3 regions of the Janthinobacterium sp. UMAB-60 genome follow, and region 2 is predicted to be linked to each of the others. Evidence: predicted binding sites of a transcription regulator. Region 2 holds the regulator's gene; each other region holds the start of a gene.

Region 1 (3,280 bases), on a different contig from region 2:
AATCTCGTCCATCATTTCCGTCACGCGGGCCACCGAGGCGATCACTTCCGCCATGGTGGCGCCCGCATTGCTGGTCAGCACGCTGCCCGCGTTCACGGTGGCGATCGAATGGTCGATCAGGTTTTTCACCTCTTTCGCCGCTGTTGCCGAGCGCTGCGCCAGGCTGCGCACCTCGCCCGCCACGACGGCAAAGCCGCGGCCATGCTCGCCCGCGCGGGCCGCTTCCACGGCCGCGTTCAAGGCCAGGATATTCGTCTGGAAGGCGATGCCATCGATCAGGCCGATGATGTCGAGAATCTTGCGCGACGAGCTGCTGATCTCATCCATCGTGGTGACCACTTCGCTGACGATAGTGCCGCCCTTGGCCGCGACGGTGGACGCCTGCACCGCCAGGTCGTTGGCCGTGGACACGTGGTCGGCGCTGTTTTGCACGGTGGACGTCAGTTCTTCCATGCTGGCCGCCGTCTGCTCCAGGCTGGACGCCTGCGATTCCGTGCGGCTGGACAGATCCATATTGCCCGTGGCGATTTCCGCCGTGGTGATGCGGATATCCTCGAAATTGGCGCGCACGTCGCCGATAATGCTGTGCAAGTTGATGTTGGTCTGGCGCAAGGCCGCCATCAATTGACCCATGTCATCATCACGCACCTTGTCGATCACGCCCGTCAAATCGCCGCCCGCCATCTTGCGCGCCATCGTGATGGCGTCGCCCAGCGGCGCGACCAGCGAATTGTGCAGATGGGCCCAGAAATACAGCATCAGCGCGACGGCGGCGGCGGCGGCACCGCTGAGCCAGCTGCGCGTGGCCGTGCTCGTATCGCCATCGATATTCCACACGGCGCAGCCGAGGATGGCCAGCACCACGCCAAAGACGATGCAATGCAGGGCCAGGTCTTGCGACAGGGTCAATTTGCGCCACTCGGCCAGCTTGGCGGCCCAGCCCTGGCGCACGACGCGGCCGTTGCGGATCGCCAGGTTGGCGCTATTACCGTCCTTGAAACTTTTATACAGGGCCGCCGCCTCGTTGATCTGCTCGCGCGTGGGCTTGGTGCGCACGGACATATAGCCGATCGGGCGTCCATTTTCGATGACGGGCGTGATATTGGCGAAGACCCAGTAAAAATCGCCGTTCTTGCAGCGGTTCTTGACCATGCCGGTCCACGGCATGCCCGTCTTGATGGTATCCCACAGGTCGGCAAACGCTTCGGCCGGCATATCGGGATGACGCAGGATATTCTGTGGCGCACCCAGCAATTCCATTTCTGAAAAGCCGCTGACCTCAATGAAATACTGATTGGCGTAATTGATGTTTCCCTGTAAATCCGTGGTGGAAACAATCGTCATGCCTTCATTTAATACGTATTCCTTTTGCGTGATAGGCGTATTGACCCGCATCGTCGCTCCTCTATTTTTTTTCAACTAGCATAACAAAATCATAAAAACAATATACCACATCAAGCACCGGCGAGATATCACCACGGCGACAGTGACGCTGGTCAAACAATTTAATAAAAGTCAATTTATTTATGTTTTATGATTTACTTTGATTCAACTTGATTGATTTTATTGAAATGTAAAATTCAAATTGCGTGCAGATACAATAATTAATAAAAAATTATGTATTGATGTAGCAGGCAATAAATATGGTGTGGGCGACGATAAAAAGATGCGCAAGCGCCGCAATAACCGCCGGCACATGGCGACGCCTGCCGGCAAGCATGACGCATCAGCAATGAACATTTATTGAGGGGAAATAAAAACTGGCGCGAGCGCGCCAGTGGAATATATGTCTCCAATCCGCGACACAGGCGCCGGGGAGGCGCCTGTGCAGGGATGGCTTACTTGAACGTTTTACGCGGTGGCGACTTTGGACGCGCTGGCGCAGGTTTGCGCTCCGTCGTGCCGTCATCGAGGCTGATGCGCAGTTTCTGACCCGAAACGACGACCGATTTCAGGTGGTCGAGGATTTCCGGCGGCATGCCTTCCGGCAAGTCCAGCACGCTGTAGTTGTCAAAGATATCGATACGGCCGATATGCTTGGCTTCCAGGTTCGCTTCGTTGGCGATGGCGCCCACGATGTTGCTTGGCGTCACGGCGTGCTCACGGCCCACTTCGATGCGGTAGGCCGTCACGCCCGGGCGTGGACGTTCCTTCTTCGGCGCGCGCGGCGCTGGTGCTGCCTCGCCCGCGTCCGCTGGCGCATCCTTGAACGCTGGCGCGGACTTGGCGGCGAACGGCTTGCGCGGCGCGGCTGGCGGCGCCAGGTCCGGTGCGTCGCCGTCGCGGCTGATGCGCAGTTGCTGACCAGCAACCCAGACGGACTTCAGCTGATCCAGCAATTCTTTCGGCATGGTATCTGGCAAGTCCAGCACGCTGTAATCGTCATAGATTTCAATGCGGCCGATGTTTTTCGAATCGATGCCCGCTTCGTTGGCGATGGCGCCCACGATATTGCCCGGTTTCACGCCATGCTGATGACCTACCTCAATACGGAAAGTCTGCATGCCGGCGTCGGCAGGACGGGAGATGCGTTCCTTTTTCGGGAAGGCCGGGCGTTCGCCACGGTCGCTGCGCTCGTTACGCTCGAAGCGGTCGCCCCGTTCCGGACGGTCATTGCGTTCGAAGCGGTCCTGGCGTACAGGACGGTCGTCTTGCCACGTGGCTTGCTCGCGCGCCTTGTTCTTGTCCAGCAGCAGAGGCGTATTGCCACGCGCCATCTTCGCCAGGGCGGCGGCGATTTCGATGGCAGGAATGTTTTGCTCGCGCTCGAAATCTTCGATCAGCGACTGGAACTGCTCCAGTTCGCCCAGGGCCAGGGTTTCGCTGATCTGTTCCTTGAACTTGGCGATACGCACATCGTTGACGGCCTGGATGGTCGGCAATTCCAGCATGCTGATCGGCTGACGGGTCGAGCGCTCGATAGCCTTGAGCAAGTTCTTTTCACGCGGGGTGATGAACAAAATCGCTTCGCCGCTGCGGCCGGCGCGGCCCGTGCGGCCGATACGGTGGGTATAGCTTTCCGGATCGTGCGGCACGTCGTAGTTGACGACGTGGCTGATGCGCTCGACGTCCAGGCCACGGGCGGCTACGTCGGTAGCCACGAGGATGTCGATCTTGCCGTCTTTCAACTGCTGGATCGTGCGCTCGCGCTGCGCTTGCTGGATGTCGCCATTGATGGCGGCAGCCGAGAAGCCACGGGCTTGCAGCTTGCCGGCCAGCTCTTCCGTGCCCAGCTTGGTGCGCGCAAAGATGATCATGCCGTCAAACGCTTCCGCTTCCA
Region 2 (3,280 bases):
TGGCGCAGGCGGTGACCACCCTCAATTTCGGTCCCTGGGAATGGTTCTGGGTCTTGTTCTACAGCCTGGCAACCTACGGCAACGCGGGCTGGCTGCGCGAGCAGGTGTGCAAATACATGTGCCCCTACGCGCGCTTCCAGAGCGCCATGTTCGACCAGGACACCCTGATCATCACTTACGATGCCAAGCGCGGCGAACCGCGTGGCGCCATCAGCAAGAAGGCCGGCAACAACGACAAGCTCGGCGATTGCATCGACTGCACGCTGTGCGTGCAGGTGTGTCCGACCGGCATCGATATCCGCAACGGCCTGCAGTATGAATGCATCGGCTGCGCCGCCTGCGTCGATGCCTGCAATACCGTGATGGACAAGGTCGAGCGGCCACGGGGACTGGTACGCTACAGTACCGACCATGCGATGGAAAACAACTTCAATTCGAAGCAGATACGCCAGCGCGCCATGCGCCCGCGCGTCTTGATCTACACTTCCATCCTGGCCCTGATCATCATCGCCGTGTGTACCTCGCTGGCCCTGCGCACGCCCCTGAAAATGGACGTGATCCGCGACCGCGGTTCGATGGGACGCGAAGTGGAAGACGGCATGATCGAAAACGTCTACCGCCTGCAGATCATGAACACGTCCGAGCAAACCCAGCATTTCAAAATCAGCGCTTCCGGCTTGCCGGGCCTGACCTTGCTGACGCGCGAAGAGGTGACCTTGCAGCCGACGGAAACGCTGGGCTGGCCGATCCGCCTGCGCGTGCCGCACGGCGTGGGAGAAAAGGGGTCGAACAAGATTGCGATCGAATTGCACTCGCTGGACGACCCGTCGCTGCATGTGCGTGAAAGCGCGGTCTTCATCGTGCCGCGGTGATGTTGATTCGGGGTCGGACCCTCTGGGTCCGACCCCGGTATTTCGCCGTAGGGGTATCATCAATCATGCGTTAGGGTCACTTGATTTTCAACCCGGAAGCAAAAGCTGGGGTCAGACCCACAGGGTCCGCCCCCAAGGAGAACAAAATGTCCGACAGTCTGAAACTGCAACCTCCCGTTGCACCGTGGTACAAGCATCGCTGGCCCTGGCTGCTGATGATCGGTCCCGGCCTGTCCGTGGTCGTCGGCAGCTGCATGGCGTATATCGCGTTTACGCAGCCCGATGCGCTGGTGGTGGGTGATTATTACAAGCAGGGCAAGGCGATCAACCAGGACTTGCGGCGCGACACGATCGCCAGCGACCTGGCCATGGATACCAGCCTGTCCTATGATGTGGCGTCAGCGCGCCTCAGTGGTTCCGTGCACAGCTTCGGCAAGGCTTATCAGGGTCCGTTGCAGCTGCATCTGGCGCATGCGACACTGCCGGAAAAGGATATCAAGCTGCTGGTGCAGCCCGATGCGGCCGGCAATTTTTCCGTAGCGCTGCCGATGCTCGAACGCAGCCGCTGGCAAGTACTGGTGGAAAACGACAAACGCGAGTGGCGCCTGTCCGGCATCTGGACCTGGCCGCTGCAGCGCAGCATCGCGCTGCACGCCGATGAAGAGCTGTAAGCCTTATTTGCAGACGTCGGTACCGGCCGTAATGGCCTTCAGTTTGGCCGGCTGCAAGATCTCGATCTCGCGGTTGGAGACGCGCAGCCAGCCTTCCTTCTTGAATTTCGACAATAAACGGCTGACGCTCTCGATGGTCAGCCCCAGGTAATTGCCGATTTCCTCGCGCGACATGCGCAGCTGAAATTTGCTGGCCGAATAGCCGCGCGCTTCATAGCGCGAAGCCAGGTTGACGATAAAGGCGGCAAAACGCTGGGTCGCCTGCATATTGCCCAGCAACAGCATGACGCTTTGCTCGCGCGTGATTTCCTGGCTCATCATGCGATGGAAATGGCGCAGCAGGGTCGGCATATTGCCCAGCAATTGTTCCAGGCTGGAAAAAGGAATTTCACACACTTCGCTGTCTTCCAGCGCCACCGCATTACAGTGGTGGCGGTCGGCGCTGATGGCATCCATGCCCAGCAGTTCGCCAGCCATCTGAAAACCCGTCACCTGCTCTTCGCCGCCCGGATTGATCTGGTACGTCTTGAAGTGCCCCAGGCGGATCGCGTACAGGTTCTGGAACGAGTCGCCGATGCGGAACAGCGAGGCACCGCGCACGATCTTGCGGCGGCGGCCGATGATCTGGTCCAGCCGGTCCATGTCGCCCACATCGAGGCCCATTGGCAGGCACAATTGATGCATGCTGCAGGTCGAGCATCGCGCACGCAACGCTTCCACGGTCACTGTGGGCATGGTGGGAGTGAGTAGCGCTTCAGTCATGTCGGTACCTTTTAGAAAATGCAACAACAAGTTTACTGCATACAGGGTTGCCGTGTGCCAATTTCACCGCAGTTCCGCTGAATAAACGACGTTCTGACTTTGATTATATGGCAACATCGTCAAAAGCCCATGCGGGGAGGGCAATTTGCGCGGTGGCGCTTGCCAAGCTGGGGCATTGATAGGAAAATTCCTGACAGCATTATCTGCCGCCTGTGCCGCCCGGTACTGAAAAGGAAATCATGAAGCCACTCGGCATCAAAGCAAAAGTCGCGCTGGCCACCAGCCTGACCTCGATCGCCATGATCGCGCTGGTCACCATGATCCAGCTGCAGCACATGCGCGCCGACTTCACCCGAGTACTGCTGAGCCAGCAATCTGCCCTGATCACCCGCACCGCTGCCGAACTCGACGACAAGCTGGGCATGCTGCTGCAGATCGTCACGCTGACGGCCAGGCAGCAGCCGCCGGAACTGATCGGCCAGCCCGCCCAATTGCGCGAATACTATTCGCGCCGCGCGATGCTGGTGCTGTTCGACGACGTGCTGGTGCTCGATGCGCACGGCGCCGTCGTGGCCGACATGCCGCTGGTCACGGGCCGCATCGGCATCAACGTGGCCGAGCGCGAGTATTTCCAGACCGTCTTGCGCACGCGCCAGCCCATGATCACCGAGCCGATGCTGGGCAAATCGAGCGGCATGCCCATCGTGCAGATGGTCGCGCCCGTGCTCACGGCCGATGGCCAGGTGGCCGGCGTGGTGATCGGCGTGCTGCGCCTGTACAAGGACAACCTGCTGGGACGCCTGCGTTCGGAAAAGATCGGCAAGAGCGGCTATTACTTCATCCTCACGCGCGGCGCCGTGCCGCGTTACGTGCTGCACCCCGATACCGACCGCTTGCTGCAGCCACGCCAGCCGAACGCCAACCTGACGACGACCCAGCTGCTGAAGAACGATGGCGAAGGCACCATGGTCAGCA
Region 3 (3,280 bases), on a different contig from region 2:
GTTGATGCTGTCGAGCATAGCGAGGGGGATCTAAAAATGGTGTAAACAGTGGGCCTGGCGCCGCAAGCGCGGCGTAAAGATGCCGCTGCCGTGATGAGGCTTATTTATGAGGCTTGCTCTCCCTGGCGGCGGCGTGCCAGGAAGCCCAGCATGCCCAGGCCGGCGAGCAGCATGGCATAGGTTTCAGGTTCCGGCACGGCGGAAATGAAGGCCCTGTAGTTGCTCAGATCCTTGGGCAGGCCCGCCACCGTGAAAGTGGCGCCAGCGGCCACAGGTGCGGCCCAGTGGAACACCAGTTCGCCCTGGCCGAAGTGGATGGCCAGATAGTCATAGGCGGCCGCGCTCGTATACGAATTGACGCCGCCGCTCAAGCCTGCCGTGGTGCCGGCAGTGCAGCCCGAGGTGGCGTTGTCGCAAAACGAGACGGCGGCGCCCAGACTGCTGCCGAACACGCCATTGATGTAACCCTGGATGGCCACAGGACTCTGCGGCACCAGATTATCGTCATAATATTTCACCTGCAGTGCCGGCGATGGTGAATACGTGACGGCGCTGCTGGCGATGACGAAACCGCTGGCCGGACCCACGTCGATCCATGTGGCAGCCTGTGCCAGGTCCCCAAAGGCCGTCAGGGCGGCCAGCATGGATGCCTGTATGGCAACGCTTGTTATGCTTTTCATCAAAATCCCCTTTGTTTTATTGAAGGCATTTCATGGCTTCAGGGCGCGCGCCATCCTGTCAGGGAGGTCATTTTGTCGCCCGATCGCCTTTGCGTGAGTACGCATATGCAAGCTTAGTCTCGATGCAAATCAATGCAATTTAAATAATTCTATTGATTTATTTGATAATATCGCATACGCCTATTTATGGCTGTGCTAGCGAGAGTGCTCGCGGCGATCAGAAACGGCGTGAGAGGACACGCCGCTTGGTGCCAGAGGGGGAGGCAGGAGGAGGCTTCAGTCGTTGTTGTTGCTGACGCCAAACAGGCGGTCCTTGGCGTTGAGCAATTTTTGCACCTTGGCGCCCATTTTCATCAGCTGCGCCATCGATTCGGGCGACAGGCGCTGCAAGTCGTCGAACCAGGTGTTGGCCAGGTCGACCAATTCATACATTTCGCGCATGCGCTCCTGCGCATACTGGTCCACGGGTTCCGTGGCCGGCGCCAGCAGCGATTCGCGCAGCACCGTCAGGGTGGGCGCCACTTCGCGACGCCGCCGTTCGGCGGCCACCACGCGGAAGATTTGCCACACATCGCCCAGAGACGAAAAATACTCGCGCCGGTCGCCGGGAATGCGCGACTGGCGGATCAAGCCCCAGCCCTGCAATTCCTTCAAGCCAATGCTCACGTTCGAGCGTGAAAAACTCAGGTGTTCCGCGATTTCGTCCGCGTGCAAAGGATGCTCCGCGACAAACAACAAGGCGTACACTTGTCCCACCGTACGGTTAAAGCCCCAGCGGCTGCCCATCTCGCCGAAATGGCTGACAAAGGTCAGGATCAGCGGCGTCATGTGGATATTTTGAGTTTTCATAATTATCTGAATTTTTTCACGCCACACCCGCAGGGTCAATTGATATATGTCATGTTTCGCAGTATTATACAAAAAATCGAATTTACAGAAAATTCTGAAAACTCAAAAAGTATAGAGATGCCGACCACGCCACTGTCTTTGCCCCGCTTTATCCTCCCCCGCGCCGCCAGCCTGGCGCAAGGCGGCGCCGCCTTGTTGTGGCTGCCACAAGCGGCCTTGCTGGCCTGGGCCGTGCAAGCCATGCTCGATGGTGCACCGTGGCGCGCGGCCCTGTTGCCGGCCGCTGGCGTGCTGCTGCTGGGCGTGCTGCGCGCCAGCGGTGAAGCGTGGGGCGCGCGGCGCATGTACGCGGCGGCGCGCGCCCATCTGAGCACCTTGCGCGCCCAGGTGGCGCAAGCGCTGGCGCAGCGTTCGCCGCTGGACCGCCAGCGCGCGCAGTCGGGCCAGGCGGCCAGCGTCATCGCCGAGCAGGCCGAAGCCATCGTGCCGTATCTGGTGCGCTACAAGCCGGCGCGCTGGAAAGTGCTCACCGTGCCGCTCGTGATCCTCGCCGTCGTGACGCCGCTGTCGTGGATCGCCGCCTTGATCCTGCTCATCGCCGCGCCCCTGATTCCCGTCTTCATGGCCCTGGTGGGCATGGGCGCGCAAGCGGCCAGCCGCGCGCAGATGGTGGAAATGGGCAGCATGAACGCCTTTCTATTGGACCGCCTGCGCGGCCTGGCCACCCTGCGCGCGCTCGACGCCGTCGACGCCACGGCCGCGCGGCTGGATGCCTCGTCGCAATCCGTGCGCCGGCGCACGATGGTGGTGCTGCGCATCGCCTTTTTGTCGTCCGCCGTGCTGGAACTGTTTTCCGCGCTGGGGGTGGCCATGGTGGCGGCGTTTATCGGGTTCTCCTTGCTGGGCAGCATCAATTTCGGCACCTGGGGCCGCGAACTGACGCTGGGGCAGGGCTTGTTCATCCTGCTGCTGGCGCCCGCATTCTTCGAACCCTTGCGCGAACTGGCCGCCGTCTGGCACGACAAGGCGGCCGGCGAAGCGGGCCTGGCCGGCCTGCATGACCTGGCGGGCGAGGGCGTCGCCCTGCCTGGTGCCGGCGTGGAAGTTGCCGCCGTTTCCGCCGCCGCCATGGCGGTGGCACCACCACCGGCCATCGACATCCGTGAACTGCGCTTTGCCCACCCTGGCGAAGCGCCCGTATTCGACGGCTTTGACTTGACGGTGCGCGCCGGCGAACACGTGGCCCTGCTGGGCGCCAGCGGCGCCGGCAAGACCACCTTGCTATCCTTGCTGGCCGGCTTGCTGCCCGCCAGCGGTGGAGAGATACGCATCGGCGGCGTGCGCCTGACCGACAGCAGCGTCAATACATTGCGCCAGCGCATGGCCTGGATGGGCCAGCGTCCGCACGTGTTTGCCGCCTCCGTCAGCCAGAATGTCACCCTGGGCCGCGTTGGCGCGAACGCGGCGCAGGTGGCGCAGGCGCTGCATCTGGCCGACCTGGCTAGCGTGGCGCAGGCGCAGCCGGCCATCATGCTCAGCGATGGCGGCCAGGGCTTGTCCGGCGGCGAAGCCGTGCGCCTGGCCCTGGCCCGCGTGGCCCTGCATCCGCATGCCGATTTGCTGCTGGTCGATGAACCGACGGCCCACCTGGACAGTGAAACGGCGGCGCGCGTGACGGACGCCTTGCTGGCACTGGCCAAGGGCAAGACGATGCTCGTCGCCACGCACGACCCCGTGCTGGCTGGCCGGCT

Evidence for each region. The regulator FNR, encoded in region 2, switches genes on or off when oxygen is low (the NO sensors DNR and NnrR bind a similar motif). The targets are predictions, from matches to a motif close to TTGATNNNNATCAA.
Region 1: K0F86_RS24005 (PAS domain-containing methyl-accepting chemotaxis protein) is a predicted target of FNR. The motif match lies at 1,506-1,519, and genes of this name have one in related genera.
Region 3: cydD (thiol reductant ABC exporter subunit CydD) is a predicted target of FNR. The motif match lies at 1,569-1,582, and genes of this name have one in related genera.

The regions. Positions count from the first base shown of each region.
Region 1 covers NZ_LT607500.1:7,135-10,414, reverse strand. The annotation lists gene K0F86_RS24005 (PAS domain-containing methyl-accepting chemotaxis protein) at 1-1,395, opposite strand, end outside; gene K0F86_RS24000 (DEAD/DEAH box helicase) at 1,839-3,280, opposite strand, start outside.
Region 2 covers NZ_LT607485.1:358,238-361,517, reverse strand. The annotation lists gene ccoG (cytochrome c oxidase accessory protein CcoG) at 1-872, shown strand, start outside; gene K0F86_RS09600 (FixH family protein) at 1,019-1,543, shown strand; gene fnr (fumarate/nitrate reduction transcriptional regulator Fnr) at 1,547-2,305, opposite strand; gene K0F86_RS09590 (response regulator) at 2,545-3,280, shown strand, end outside.
Region 3 covers NZ_LT607496.1:51,175-54,454, reverse strand. The annotation lists gene K0F86_RS27700 (PEP-CTERM sorting domain-containing protein) at 105-680, opposite strand; gene K0F86_RS21760 (GbsR/MarR family transcriptional regulator) at 957-1,529, opposite strand; gene cydD (thiol reductant ABC exporter subunit CydD) at 1,647-3,280, shown strand, end outside.